Regions from separate parts of the Halomonas sp. I1 genome, predicted to be linked through region 2. Evidence: riboswitches for the same ligand, from Rfam matches in the RefSeq annotation. Region 2 holds a riboswitch; the other holds the start of a gene.
What was found. Region 2 has a riboswitch for thiamine pyrophosphate ahead of RSO41_RS08170 (sodium:solute symporter family transporter). Riboswitches for the same ligand answer to the same signal wherever they lie in the genome.
Positions count from the first base shown of each region.

Region 1: another riboswitch for thiamine pyrophosphate. It lies ahead of thiC (phosphomethylpyrimidine synthase ThiC); the one in region 2 lies ahead of RSO41_RS08170 (sodium:solute symporter family transporter).

Region 1 is NZ_JAVXUS010000003.1:157,345-164,993, forward strand. It holds gene mdoH (glucans biosynthesis glucosyltransferase MdoH) at 1-1,022, shown strand, start outside; TPP riboswitch at 1,067-1,209, shown strand; gene tenA (thiaminase II) at 1,283-1,951, shown strand; TPP riboswitch at 1,985-2,095, shown strand; gene thiC (phosphomethylpyrimidine synthase ThiC) at 2,172-4,082, shown strand; gene RSO41_RS06325 (IclR family transcriptional regulator) at 4,330-5,127, shown strand; gene RSO41_RS06330 (FAD-binding oxidoreductase) at 5,135-6,424, shown strand; gene RSO41_RS06335 (Na+/H+ antiporter NhaC family protein) at 6,472-7,649, shown strand, end outside.
Region 2 is NZ_JAVXUS010000005.1:43,267-50,915, reverse strand. It holds gene lhgO (L-2-hydroxyglutarate oxidase) at 1-560, opposite strand, end outside; gene RSO41_RS08190 (XRE family transcriptional regulator) at 508-999, shown strand; gene RSO41_RS08185 (hypothetical protein) at 1,118-1,801, shown strand; gene ilvD (dihydroxy-acid dehydratase) at 1,808-3,496, opposite strand; gene RSO41_RS08175 (TenA family protein) at 3,583-4,287, opposite strand; gene RSO41_RS08170 (sodium:solute symporter family transporter) at 4,284-5,690, opposite strand; TPP riboswitch at 5,680-5,789, opposite strand; gene RSO41_RS08165 (amino acid deaminase) at 6,126-7,337, opposite strand; gene RSO41_RS08160 (MurR/RpiR family transcriptional regulator) at 7,510-7,649, shown strand, end outside.

The sequences.
Region 1 (7,649 bases), on a different contig from region 2:
GCCCGCCACTCGGCGGCGACATCCTCAGCCATGACTTCGTCGAGGCGGCCCTGCTGCGGCGAGCCGGCTGGGAGGTCCGCATGCGCACCGATCTTGGCGGCAGTTTCGAGGAGATGCCGAGCCATATTCTCGACTATGCCAAACGCGATCGCCGCTGGGTCCAGGGCAACCTGCAGCACCTGCGCCTGCTAGGCGGCAGTGGCCTGCACATGATCAGCCGCGTGCACTTCCTGTGCGGCGCCCTGGCCTACCTGTCGTCGCTGATCTGGCTGGCGATCCTGGTGGTCAGCACCATCGACGCCCTGATGCGTGCCCTGATCGACCCCAACTTCTTTACTTCCAACGCCCAGCTCTTCCCCGACTGGCCGATCGCCCCGCCCAACCTGATCATGCCGCTGCTCGGCGGCACCCTGGCAATGCTGCTGATGCCCAAGGTGCTGGGTGTCTGTCTGGCCCTTCGCCAGTATCCGGCACGCTATGGCGGGCGTGCCAGACTAGTGACAAGCGCGCTGCTTGAAGCCCTGTTCGCGATGCTGATCGCCCCGCTGATGATGGTCTTTCACAGCCGCTTCGTGATCGAAGTGCTGAGCGGTCGCACCGTCGCCTGGAATCCGCAGTCCCGCGAGGGACGTGCCCTGCCCTGGCGCGAGGCGCTCCGCCACACCTGGCCGGGAACCCTGGCCGGCGCTTGCTGGGCATGGATCACCTGGTGGTATGCACCGACCTTTTTCTGGTGGCTGACACCGGTATGGCTGGGCCTGATGCTGGCTGCCCCCCTCGTCCGCCTGAGCAGCAGTCTTACCATCGGCAGGCGATTGCGCCAATACGGCCTGCTGCTGGTGCCCAGCGAGACGGTACCGCCTGCCGTGCTGAGAGAGTTGACCCGGCCGACGCCCGTACACGGCGGTGCAGAGCCAGCGTCTCCTCCCTCGGAGTGTCCTCGCGACATGCCGCTCCAGTCGTTTTCGCGGGATTGGGAACGACGCCTGCCCACCCGGCGTCGAGAGACCATCGGCAAGTAACGACAGGGCCTTTTCTTTGCCGAACAAGCTGCTAGACTGAGGCCACTCGCTTGACGGGGTGCCGGTTGAGCCGGCTGAGATGACGCGCGTTCGCGATGAACACAGCGTTGATCCCGTGGAACCTGATCCGGGTAGGTGCGACCTCGTCGCACGTGAACCGGCGTAGGGAATCAGGCGGTGGACTCGGTACCTCTCATGCCGACCGTCCTCCCTCCTCGTTTCGCTTCGCCCGCCATCCGGATCCCGACATCGGAGACATGATGGCTTATCGATTCAGCGACCTGACCGACGCCTGCCAGCAGGACTGGCGCGCCTATATCGAACACGACTTCGTCCGCTCCCTCGGCGATGGCACCCTCGCCCCGCCGGCTTTTCGCCACTACCTGCAGCAGGACTACCTGTTCCTGATCCACTTCTCCCGAGCCTATGCCCTGGCCGCCTACAAGAGTCACGACCTAGCCGAGCTGCGCCACGCCTTCGAAGGACTCAAGACGATTCTCGACGTGGAGCTCGGCCTGCATGTGGGGTTCTGCCGCGAATGGGGCATTTCCGAGGATGACCTGGCCAGGCTGCCCGAATCCCGAGCTACGCTGGCCTACACCCGCTACGTACTGGACACCGGCAGTCGCGGCGACCTGCTCGACCTCCACGTGGCGCTCGCCCCCTGTCTGGTGGGTTATGGCGAGATCGCCAACTGGCTGAACGCTCGCCCGGACACCGTACGAGGCAACGAGAACCCGTTCGACGCCTGGATCGCCATGTACGAAAGCGACGATTTCCAGGGTGCCATGCGAGATGAAGTCGCCTGGCTGGATGCCCGGCTGGCGGAGGTCACGCCGGAGCGCTTCGCGCGCCTGGCCACCATCTTCCGCGACGCCACCCGGCTGGAGATCGACTTCTGGCAGATGGGGCTGGATCGCACGGACTGACGCCATATGGCCCGCTAACGATGGCGGGCAACACCACGCTTGACGGGGTGCCGTTGAAGACGGCTGAGATCATGCGGAAACAGCATGGATCCCGTTGAACCTGAACTGGCTAGGACCAGCGTAGGGATCAAGCGACACGCGGCGGCGCCTGGCGCCGGCCGCCCCTGTCCTCCCCAGCTGTCCTCCCTGATAACACCCCCAAGCAAAGGGAGAACGACCGATGGCAAAGACCGATCATTTTCTCGCCGAGAGCGCCCGCGTCGACGACGCCGCCGTCCAGGCCCTGCCCGGCTCACGCAAGATCTACGTCGAGGGCTCGCGCCCGGATATTCGCGTGCCCTTCCGCGAGATCAGCCTCTCACCGACCCGCACCTCCGGCGTGGGCCCGGATGAGCAGAACCCGCCGCTGCTGGTCTACGATACCTCCGGCCCCTACACCGACCCCGAGGCCGAGATCGACCTGCGCCGCGGACTCCCGGAACTGCGCCGCGGCTGGATCGAGGCGCGCGACGACACCGAGTTCCTCGACGGCCCGACCTCCGAATACGGCCGCCGTCGCGCCAACGACCCGATGCTCGCGCCGCTGCGCTTCGACCTGACCCGCACGCCGCGGCGCGCCAAGGAAGGCAGGAACGTCACCCAGCTGCACTATGCCCGTCAGGGCATCGTCACCCCGGAGATGGAATTCATCGCCATTCGGGAAAATCAACGTAGACAAGCCATCTCGGCACAGTACTCAGGTACCGAGGAGGTCGAGCGCATCCTCGGCCACCAGCACCCGGGCGAGAGCTTCGGCGCCCGCCTGCCCGAGGAAATCACGCCCGAGTTCGTGCGCGACGAGGTCGCCGCCGGCCGCGCCATCATCCCCTGCAACATCAACCACCCGGAATCCGAGCCGATGATCATCGGCCGCAATTTCCTGGTGAAGATCAACGGCAACCTGGGCAACTCGGCGGTCACCTCCTCCATCGAGGACGAGGTCGACAAGATGACCTGGGGCATCCGCTGGGGCTCAGACACCGTCATGGATCTGTCCACCGGGGCCAACATCCACGAGACCCGCGAGTGGATCATCCGCAATGCCCCGGTACCGATCGGCACCGTGCCCATCTACCAGGCCCTGGAGAAGGTCAACGGCGTGGCCGAGGACCTGAGCTGGGAGGTGTTCCGCGACACCCTGATCGAGCAGGCCGAACAGGGCGTGGACTACTTCACCATCCACGCCGGCGTGCTGCTGCGCTACGTGCCGCTGACCGCCAGGCGCACCACCGGCATCGTCTCCCGCGGCGGCTCGATCATGGCCAAGTGGTGCCTCTACCACCACCGCGAGAGCTTCCTCTACGAGCACTTCGAGGAGATCTGCGAGATCTGCAAGCAGTACGATATCGCCTTCTCGCTGGGCGATGGGCTGCGCCCGGGCTCGGTGGCCGACGCCAACGACGAGGCCCAGTTCGCCGAACTCGAGACCCTGGGCGAACTGACCCGCATCGCCTGGCAGCACGACGTCCAGGTGATGATCGAAGGTCCCGGCCACGTCCCCATGCACCTGATCAAGGAGAACATGGACAAGCAGCTCCGCGAGTGCGACGAGGCGCCCTTCTACACCCTGGGGCCGCTGACCACCGACATCGCGCCCGGCTACGACCACATCACCTCCGGCATCGGCGCGGCGATGATCGGCTGGTACGGCTGCGCCATGCTCTGCTACGTGACCCCCAAGGAGCACCTGGGCCTGCCCAACAAGGACGACGTCAAGACCGGCATCATCACCTACAAGATCGCCGCCCATGCCGCCGACCTGGCCAAGGGCCACCCGGCCGCCCAGCGTCGCGACAACGCCCTGTCCAAGGCCCGCTTCGAGTTCCGCTGGGAGGACCAGTTCAACCTGGGCCTCGACCCGGATACCGCCCGGGAATACCACGACGAGACCCTGCCCAAGGACTCCGCCAAGGTGGCCCACTTCTGCTCCATGTGCGGCCCCAAGTTCTGCTCGATGAAGATCAGCCAGGAGGTCCGCGACTACGCGGCGGAAAACGGCCTCGACGGTGACCGCGCGGCGGTGGAGCGCGGCATGGCCGAGCAGGCCGAGAAGTTCCGCGACCAGGGCGCCGAACTCTACAAGGAAGTATAGGGGCAAGCGACACGCCTGATTTGCAGGCCCCGCAACAGCGCCCTATCGCCACTCGTGGCGATAGGGCGTTTTCGTGTCGATAGCCTGACGCGGAACCGATGTCATGGGGCCAGAAGCGCCCACAGCATCGATATCTGACACTCGGCAGAATGTACCCGCCCCAAAGAAGATCTCACCATGCGAGACGAACTCATGGTTTTATCTCGCTACCCTAAGGACGGATTCAGCAAGAAACGATGACTCGACCATGACGACCCGAAACGTTCCGAAGGGACAGGCGCCCTCGACCCTGATGCATGCCATGCAGGTGCTGCAGATCACCGCCGTGCAGGGTCAAAGGGGGGCGAGCATCGATGACTACCTGGATGGCCTGGCCCTCAGCCGGCCCACCATCTACCGCTTGCTGAAGGGCCTCAAGGAGCAGGGGTTCTTGCGCCCCGCGCCGACCAGAGGGCGTTACCTGCTCGGCTATGAACTTCTCGTGCTGGGCTCGCAAGCCGGTAATGGCGCCGGATTGCGGGACCTGACACGCCCTCGTCTGCTTTCCCTGGCACAGCAATTCGGCGACAGTTTCTATCTCTTTGCGCCCGATGGCGTGAATGCTGTCTGCCTGGAAGCCCAGAACGGCGAATATACAGTAGGCAGCTTCGTCCGTTCCACGGGCGGTCGCGTTCCCCTGGGCGTGGGGCAGGCATCCATTGCACTACTCGCTCACCTGGACGACCAGGAATGTGCCTCCATTCTTCGACGCAATGCCGAGCGCCTCGAGCGAGACTATCGGATCTCGCTGGATGACGTCCGCGTCGAGATCGAGCGCTCCCGACGCGTCGGCTACGCACGGGGCGTCGAAGGCTCCCAGCTCCCCGAGTACACCGGGCTGGCGGTCCCTGTTCTCGATCACAGCGGCCATCCACTCGGGGCTCTGAGTTGTTCGATGCTCAAGTCACGCATGACCGCGGCCCATCGACGCAACGTCCTGCAGGGCATGCAAGACGAAGTCTGCGAGCTCGTACGACAAGCCTCCGGCCTTCTGTATGTCGAGTGACCATGACATGACGTATCCCATCGCCCCTTCACACCAGCGCCCATGTGGCTGGAATGCCTGGCTGCCCGCTCGTGACGCCAGCCCGCCGGCGAAGGATTCCATGACCGCCGAGCTGGTCGTCGTCGGTGCCGGGTATACCGGCCTGGCTGCGGCCAGAGCCTGGGCAGAGGCCCGTCCGGATGATCGTGTGCTGGTGCTCGATGCCGAGCGACTTGGCGAAGGCAGTCCAGGGCGAAACTCGGGGTTCATGCTGGAAGTCGCACTAGCGGGCGATGCCTCGACCGATGAGCTGGAGCGCATGTCGAAGCTCAATGCCTTGAGCCGGCAGACCATGTCCCGGCTACGTCGCCAGGTCGAGCATCATGGTATCGATTGCCAGCTGCAGCACAGCGGTACCTATCGTGCCGCTTGCACGCCCGGCGGCATGGCGGCCCTGTCTCGCTACCAGACCTTTCTCGAGGCAGCAGGACTGCGCTACGAACAGCTCGGCCGACCCGATCTCGAGACGCGCATCGGTACCGATTATTATGAAGCCGGCCTTTATTCTCCGGATTGTTACCTGGTCCACCCCGCCGCCCTGATTCGCGGGCTGGCCGACGCTCTGCCCGACTCGGTATCACTGCATGAACACAGCCCGGCCGTATCGGTGCATGCCGAATGCAACGGCTGGCGAGTCAACACACCGGATGCCGAGATTCGTGCTCATCAGGTCATCCTGGCCAACAACGCCTACTCTCGTGCCCTGGGAGCCGATGCATCACGCGTGACGGCCATCTATACCTACGCCGCCGTCACGCCCGTTCTGCCCGATGCGCTTCGCGCCCGGCTCATTCCCGACGATTGGGGCCTGTTGCCCGCCCATCGGCTGGGGTGCACATTGCGCTCGACGCCGGACGGGCGCCTGATGATCCGCTCCCGTTACAGCTACGAGCGCGAGGCGGACAACGCCACCATCGAGGCTTCCCTTGCCGACAGCCTGACCCGACGCTACCCCTCCCTGACCGACATCGGCCTGGAACATGTCTGGGGCGGCACGACCGGATTGACCCATAACGGTGCCCCGCTCTGGGGCACGATCCAACCCGGGCTGCACGTCTCGGCGGGCTGCAATGGTGGCGGCATCGTCAAGGGCAGCTTTCTCGGTGATGCCCTGGCGCGTCATGCCCTGGGGCAGGCCGTGGAACCCATTCAACACCTCTTCGGCAAGGCCAAATGGATGCCCCCGGAACCGCTGCGCCGCACGGGCTTTCGACTGATCTCCACACTGGAACGACGGCGGGCCGGCCTAGAAACCTGACCCGCTTCACCCCACCGCCACAAGGCACAACAACAAATGAGGTAGACATGGACGCAACGCCCCATCTCGGTCTTTTATCGGTACTGCCGGCCACACTGGCCATCATCCTCGCCTTCATCACCCGCAATACGGTGTTTTCCCTGGCTGTCGCCTGCTTCGTCGGTGTCATGACCATGGGAGAGGGGCCAATGGGCTTTCCCAACCTGTTGAAGGAAACACTGGGCACCACCAGTTTCTCGTGGATTCTGCTACTGGAACTCTTTATCGGCACCGTCATCGCCTTTTTCCAGCGAACCGGTGCCATCCAGAACTTTACGGCCTGGGTGGAAAAGCGCGCCCTGTCACGCGTCAAGGTACAGCTCGTCGGCTGGGTGATGGGCATGTTCGTCTTCTTCAGCGACTATTTCAGCCCGCTGTTCGTCGGTAGCACCATGCGAGGCTTGACCGACCGATTCAGGGTTTCCAGAGAGAAACTTGCCTATATCGCCGACTCCACTTCGGCACCGGTCAGTGTGCTAATGCCAATTACCGGGTGGGCCGTCTTCATCGCCGGCCTGTTGATCGGCATGGGGCCGATAGAAGACGCGGGACAGGCCATGTCCGTTTTCGTACACGCCATTCCCTTCAACCTTTATGCCTGGCTGTCGGTCGCCACGGTGGGCCTGGTGATCGTCGGCATCATCCCGCTGTTCGGCCCGATGAAGAAGGCGGAACGGCGCGCCCAGGAAGAAGGCAAGGTACTGCGCGATGGCGCCGATCCATTGTTAGGAGAAGAGTTGACCGACATCGCCCCCTACCCGGCGGCGCGCACCTCATTGCTGCTCAATTTCATCATGCCGGTATTGATCGTGATCAGCGTGGCGATCGGCACCTTCATCGTGCTGGATTCCGCCAAGACCATGGAAGCCTTTCTGACGGCCGCGGTCTTCCTCGGCATCATCATGCGGTTCCAGGGCATCCCCTTCAACGACATCATGAAGACCGCGACTGCCGGCATGAAAGGTGTCATGCCGGCCATCATCATTCTGGCGCTGGCCTATTCGCTCAACCAACTCTCCGAGAACATGGGAACGGCCGACTACATCGTCGAGATCACCGAGGGCTGGCTGACACCGGCACTGCTCCCTGCCATGACCTTCATGATCGCTGCCGTGATTGCTTTCTCGACCGGAACCTCCTGGGGAACATTCGCCATCATGATGCCGCTGTCGGTTCCCATCGCCTT
Region 2 (7,649 bases):
TGCGAGGTCGTTACCACCACCTCCCGGCGACGCTCCGCCAGGGCGGTCACCTCGGCGTCATAGCGAATCTCGCCACCCAGCCGCTCGAACTCGGCGGCCATGGCACGCGTCACGGCGGCGTAGTCGACGATACCGCTGGATGGCACGAAGATGCCACCGAGGCCGGTGATATTGGGTTCGCGCTCGCGCAGCGCCTCGCCGCTCAGCCACTCGCGCTCCAGCCCATTGGCCGCGGTGCGTTCCCAGAGCGCCTCCATGCGCTGCTTTTCCAGCTCGCTGGTGGCCACCAGCAGCTTGCCGCAGCTCTCGTAAGGGATGTCGTGGCCGTCGCAGAAGGCCTTGGTGGCCCGGTTGCCTGCCAGACAAAAGCGCGCCTTGAGACTGCCCGGCGTGTAATAGACGCCGGCATGGATCACGCCGCTGTTGTGGCCTGTCTGGTGACGCGCCGGCGCCGCTTCCTTTTCCACGAGCAGCATGCGCCGATCCGGATAGGCCTGCTTGAGCTGCATGGCGGTGGACATACCGAGAATGCCGCCGCCGATGATGATGAAGTCGTGCATCGCCTGCCTCTTTTGTCGTAGAAACGTGCCGCCGGATCCGTCCCTTCGCCCTGTCGGCCGGCCTCCCCTCGACGTCCTTCCAAATCGGGCTTGCGAGACACTGGCGAAAGTGGGAAAAAGGTTGCATCCTGTAGCGGTCGACCCGTCCCATTGGAGCATCATGAGCACGGCAAGCCATACCTGCGAGACGGATCCCAGCGATCCTCCTCCACGAAGATGCCCTGACCTCGACGTCAGGGACCTTGAACAACGCACGCGCCTCATGCGCATCATCACACGGCTGATCGCCGTATCGGATCTCGGCAGCCGCGATATCGCCCGTCGAGCCGGCCTGCCGATGCAGAAGATCAGCGACCTCCTCGCCGGGCGCCTGGAGCAGCTGACGCTCGACGAGCTGCAAAGCCTGCGGCGGACCATCGACCCCGAACTCACGTCCTGACGACGCATACGCGGCGGCGGCTTGTTGTGCGTGCCGCCGCCGCCCGCTTTCGCAACCTCCACAACCAGGCTGTCCCGGACAGCCAGCCTTCAACGATCAGCGATACTGGGAGTGCCCCATGCGATACCTCGCTACCGGCCTGCTGGCCACCGGGCTTGTCATGGCCGCTTCGTCCTCCGCGATGGCCGATGGCAGTGCCAAGCTGGAAGCCCAGTCGGACCAGGGCGGCGTCACCATGGACGTCCGCTGGGCCGGCGATAACCTGCGGATGGATTTCCCCGACCAGTCACAGGCCGGCTTCATGCTGCTGCGCGACGGCAAGGGCTACATGGTCAGCCAGATGCAGGGGCAGACAATGGTCATGGACATGGCCAAGCTGAAGGACATGGCCGAAAACATGGGCGGGGGTGAGGTCGAGACCATGACCGGCCAGCAGGCCAGCCAGGTCGACGCCCTCGAATCCACGGGCGACAGCGAATCCATCGCCGGCCTCGAGGGCGAGGTCTACCGGCTCCAGTGGACCGACAAGAGTGGCACCTCGCACGATGACGAAATCGTGCTCAGCGATGACGCCCAGGTGCGGGAACTGATGTCGGCCTTCCACGAGTATCAGCGCACCATGACCGGTGAACCCGACCCCATTGCCACGACGCTGGAAGAACGCGGACTTGGCATGCTGCGCTTCGGTGACCGCTTCCAGCTGGCCGAGCTATCCGACGCCTCCCCGGCGCCGGATATCTTCGAGTTGCCCGAGAACGCCAAGACCTTCGAGGACATGATGCGTTCGGCCGTCTCGGAGTGACGCGAGTCACTCCAGGCGATCGGTCACCGCGCCCATCGAGGCCGAGCTGACGACTCGGGCGTACTTGGCCAGGGCACCACGGGTATAACGTGGCTCGGGACGCTGCCAGGCGGCGCGCCGACGCGCCAGCTCATCATCGTCCAGGGCCACGTCGATGGTGTTGGCCTCGGCGTCGATGGTGATGCGGTCGCCATCCTCCAGCAGTGCCAGCGGGCCGCCGTCGAAGGCCTCGGGCGTGACGTGGCCGACCACGAAACCGTGACTGCCGCCGGAGAAGCGCCCATCGGTGATCAAGGCGACCTGATCGCCGAGGCCCCGCCCCATGATCGCCGAGGTCGGCGTCAGCATCTCGCGCATGCCCGGCCCGCCGCGAGGCCCTTCGTAACGAATGACCACCACGTCGCCGGCCACCACGACGCCATCGTTGATACGCGCCTGGGCTTCTTCTTCCGAACCGAATACCCGCGCCGTGCCGGTAAAGTGCGTCCCCTCCTTGCCGGTGATCTTGGCCACCGCGCCTTCCGGCGCCAGATTGCCGTAGAGAATGCGCAGGTGGCTCTCGTCCTTGAGCGGGGCCTCCAGCGGGGCAATGATCGACTGTCCATCGGGATAAGGCGCCACCTCGGCCAAGTTCTCGGCCAGCGTCTTGCCCGTCACCGTCAGGCAGTCGCCATGCAGCAGGCCGGCATCGAGCAGGGTCTTCATCAACGGCAGGATGCCGCCGATGGCGACCAGCTCGCTCATCATGTAATGGCCGCTGGGACGCAGGTCGGCGAGCACCGGCACTCGACGGCCGATGGCGGTGAAGTCATCGAGGCTCAACGACACGCCGATGGTGTCCGCCATGGCAATCAGGTGCAGCACGGCATTGGTCGAGCCACCCAGCGCGATCACCACCGTGATGGCATTCTCGAAGGCCTCGCGGGTCATGATGTCCGAGGGCTTGATGTCGTGCTCGAGCAGCTTGAGCACCGCCTCCCCCGCCGCCTGGCTATCGCCGCGTTTCTCGTCTGACACGGCGTTCTGAGCGGAGCTGCCCGGCAGGCTCATGCCCAGCGCCTCGATGGCCGAAGCCATGGTGTTGGCGGTGTACATGCCACCGCAGGCGCCGGGGCCGGGAATCGCCGTTTCCTCGATGCGTTTCACGTCGATGAGGTCGAGATCGCCACGACTGTGGGCGCCCATGGCCTCGAACACCGAGACCAGATCGGTATGGTCGGCGCCGGGCATGATGGTCCCGCCATAGACAAAGACGCTGGGACGATTCAGACGGGCCAGCCCCATCAGGCATCCCGGCATGTTCTTGTCGCAGCCGCCCAGCGCCACCAGGCCGTCGAAGCCCTCGCAGCCGGCCACCGTCTCGATGGAGTCGGCGATCACCTCTCGCGACACCAGCGAATACTTCATGCCTTCGGTACCGTTGGCGATGCCATCGGAAATGGTGATGGTGTTGAAGACCACTCCCTTGCCACCGGCCGCATCGGCGCCGGCACTGGCCCGGTCGGCCAGCTCGGCGAGATGGCTGTTGCAGGGCGTGACCTGGCTCCAGGTCGAGGCGATGCCCACCTGCGGCTTGCTGAAGTCGTCATCGGAAAAACCGACCGCGCGCAACATGGCGCGGCTGGCCGACTTGCCGATGCCATCCACCACCGGGGCGGAATATCGGCGACGTGAGTCACTGGGTGTATCGCTCATGCGGGCTCTCCTCGGGTCGCTAGTCTGACCTTCAGAGGGTGGCTGGCCGCGCCCGCCATGGCAACCCGGTCGAGCCGATGTCCGGATCAGCGACGAGGATGGACGGCGTCGTGGAACGCCAGCTCCTTGGCCACCGTCTCGCGGAAGCGTTCGGCCATCCGCGAGAAGTCGGCGTCATCGAGCCCGGCCGCCTCTTCGTCCAGACGACGGCGCAGCCAGTCGACGAAGGCCCGGAAGTCCGGGTTGTCATGCAGGTCGATCCACTCGTCCATCAGCGGATGCAGGCCCTCGGCGCGGGAAATCCGGGTCGCCCAATCCAGATAGAGCCATTCGGTGACCACCAGGACCGCCAGCATCTCGGCATAGCGCCCTTCGCCGGAAGGCGCGCGTCCCGTGCCGGTATCGCGCAGCAGCTTCCGGAAGTCGCGGGTCGCCGGCAGGTACTCGGTCCGGGCCGACACCCCGAAAGCCTCGAAGGTCCGCTGGAAGGTGCTGTTCTCGTCACTGGTCAGCATGCCCATGAACTGCCCCAGCACCACGCGGTCCTCCATGTTCGGCGCATGACCGATGGCATGGCCGATCAAGGCGGTGAAGGGATCCACGAACCCGTAATCCTGCACCATGTAGGCGGCGAAGCGCGCGCCCTCCAGACGTCCGGAGGCCAGGTCATCGAACAGCGGGTGTTGCACGGTCGCGGACCAGTCGGGCTCGCTGATCTCGCGCAGCCAGTCGGTGATGCGGGGCGCTTCCCGGCCGGCGGCCCATGTCTGCCAGTTGGTGCGCGATGTCATGGCGTGTCTCCTTCACTTGTCAGGGGGTGGCGTGTGGTGGGCCGAAAGCCGGCAACCAGCAGGCTGACCAGGGTGGAAGCCACCAGGGCACCGAGGAACGGCGGCAGTGTCGGCACGCCCCCCGGGAAACTCGCCGCCAGGAGGCCAGCCACCGGCTCACCCTGGCTCACCCAGCCCGGCAGCACCGCGCCCAGCAGGCCGGCGACCCCGCCGGCCACCGCAGCCAGCGGGCTCATGCGACGCCACAGCCCCAGCAGTACCGGCACCACGATGGCCGCGCACAGCAGGTCGGCGACCAGGAACAGGCGCAACACGGACAGCCCCTGCAGGGCGATCACCACCACCGGAACCATCAAGGCCACGGTGACCAGCCGTGCGGTGCCGATGGACAACCCGCGACGGCCGGACCCCGCCACCACCAGCGAGGCGATGGCGTTCTGCAGGGTATCCACACTCGACGCCACCAGGGTGACGGCCAGCACCAGTGCCGGCACGCCGAGCCAGCTCGGCGCCTCGGTCAGCAGGGCGAAAAAGGGAATCGGCGGCTCACCCAATGGCAACCCTTGCATGGCGGCCAGCATGCCGAGGCCACCGATCGCCATGATCACCACCAGAACACTGCCACAGCCCAGCAGGGCGCCTCGTCCCAATGCCTGGCTCGTCTCGGCCGCCCAGATGCGTTGCCAGTAGCCCTGGTGGAAGAGGTTGGCCGCCGTCACCGCGATGACCAGGGTCAACGCCACCGATAGCGCCCCGCCGGTGGACGTGGAAGGCATCGTCGCCTCCGCCGGCAATGGCGGCAGGCGCCATACGGACACACCGGCAACCAGCACCAACAACCCGAGCAGCAGCCAGGCCTGCCAGCGATCCGTTGCCAGGCTGGCACGCAAACCGCCCAGTACCGTATACACCAGGGTGACGACGGCCACGCCGATCACCACCAGCGACGGCGGCACCTCGGACAGCAAGGACGCGATCGCACCGATGGCCGTCAGCTCGGCGGCCAGGAAACACGCCATGTAGAGAATCGAGACCAGCGCAACCCAGCGTCGCACGCCGACGCCATAGCACGCCTCGGCGAACTCGCCGATACTGCGCCCCTCGGGCAGGTGCCGACGAATCACCGGGCCATACAGCCCCAGCACGACGAAGGGCAGCGCCGAACCGACGGCATAGCCGGCCAGCGCCACCGGTCCCACGAAGGCGCCGATTTCCGGCGGCGCAAAGAGAATCCAGGCCCCCATGCTCGAGGCCAGGAAGGAAAGACCGATCGACTGAGCGCCCTGGGAGTTCCTAGCGGTCACATAGTCATCGAGGGGGCCATCGGCCCGGCGGGCCCGCAGGCCCAGGTAGGCAAAACACAGCAGCGCCGCGCCAAGCACGGCTGACGTCAGGTAAGGCATGTCGCGCTTCCTCCGCCGGCATGAACCGGATCAGGTTCCAGGGTCAGCGTCACGCGCTCTCTCAGTCCCGTCGATGACGAGACTCCCCTGGCGACAGTGGATGAATTGTGAGGGAAACGGCGCCGAACGCGACGTTTCCACGGCAGCCCGAAAAGGCCGCCCGACAGCATGCCATACTCGTCGCCGGAAGACGAATGCCCCGGGGCGCTTAGCAGGGTTATCGCAGTTACGCTTTGTCGCTCGGGGCTGATCCGTCGACAGGCCTGCGAGGGGGCGCTGTGAACCCCTCCCTGGGCGCTACCGATGCCATCCATGGCATCGGACCCCCTCTTCGACCTGTCCCCGGCGCCCCTCGCCAGATCCAACGGCGATAGCCCCGGGGCGCCTGGACCTTGTCCTGGAAGTCGGCGAGCGCTGGCAATTTTCGTACAGACCCTAAAATGCCGTTTCGAGCATCTCGGTCACGGTCAGCCGCTCATCGACCAGACAGATCCGCCGCCACTTGTCGAAGGTCAGGCAGGGATGCGAGGCACCGAAGGCCACCACATCGCCGATCCGCACATCGTCGGCGTCTTCGGGCAGGCGGATGAAGGCATGCTGGTCCATCAACTTGGTGATCTCCCAGCCCTCGACGCTCAGCACCTCATCCACCGAACCGCCTTCCCGATAGCGCCGCAGCGGCTCGGGAAGATGGTCGAAGCCGATATCGCGCTTGCCGAGCGCGACGATCGCCAATCCAGGTTCCGGCAATGACTGCACCTGGGCGAAGACCTCGAGCGCCGGCCGCAATCCTTCATGCAGATCGGGACGCCGCGACAGCACGCCGCGCTGGGCCTGGCGGTAGATGCCGTGATCGTGCACCACATAGCAGCCAGGACGAATCACCGGCGTGAAGCGTCGACGCAGCTCGGCCGTATCGAAGGCCTCGGCGATCAGGTCGTACCAGGCCGACCCCGACGCGGTGATGATCGGCATGTCCACGGCGAGCCGACCCTCGTCATCCAGGCAGCGGGCCGCCTCGACCAGCTGAGAGGCATAATCGCGAATCGCCGGCACCGGATCCTCGGCATGCACCACGCCCTCGTAGCCTTCCATGCCGGCCAATGCCAGGCCCGGCTCAGCATCGACGACCCGCGCCAGTTCCCTGACCGCCTCCACGGAGCGGCAGCCGGTACGACCGCCCTCGACGCCCAGTTCGATCAGCACCTTGAGCGTCAAGCCACGTTCGGCGAAGAAATGCCCCAGATCCCGCGCGTTGACCTCACTATCGACCACACAGAAGAAATCGGCGCCCGCCTCGAGCAATTCGGCGATGATCGCCATGTTGGCATGGCCCACCAACTGGTTGGCCATCAGCACTCGCACGACGCCACTGGCGAAGGCCGCGCGACACTGCGGCGCGGTGGCCAGGGTGATGCCCCAGGCGCCGGCCTCGAGCTGGCGACGGAACAGCGCGGGCGTCATGGTGGTCTTGCCGTGCGGCGCCAGCTGGGCACCATGCGACTCGGCGAAACGCTGCATCCACGTCAAGTTATGCGCCAGTGGTGCCGCCTGTATCGCCGCCGCCGGCAGGCTCACACCCCCCAGCAGTGAATGCCCGCCCTCCGGGGTTCCCTTGTCGCCCATTTTCGATGCCGTCTCGCGCATTTCGCCACTCCTCGTCCTGGGGCCTCGGCCTTGAGCCACCGTCTTGCCGACGACCCCTCTTGATAAAAACTTTCACAGATATTGATTTCTTGTTAGAAAATACCATACCTTGTTCGACAGGCAACCACGACGACACCTCTCAAGGCCATTCATCACACGCCAGGAGACAGCGGTGACTCAGGACATCGACATCCTGTCACGCATCACCAGCGATTTCGCCGGCTTGCGTGACGCCGAAAAGAAGGTCGCCGAATTGATCTTCGCCGATATCGATTTCGTCAGCGAGGCCAGCATCGGCGCCATCGCCGAACG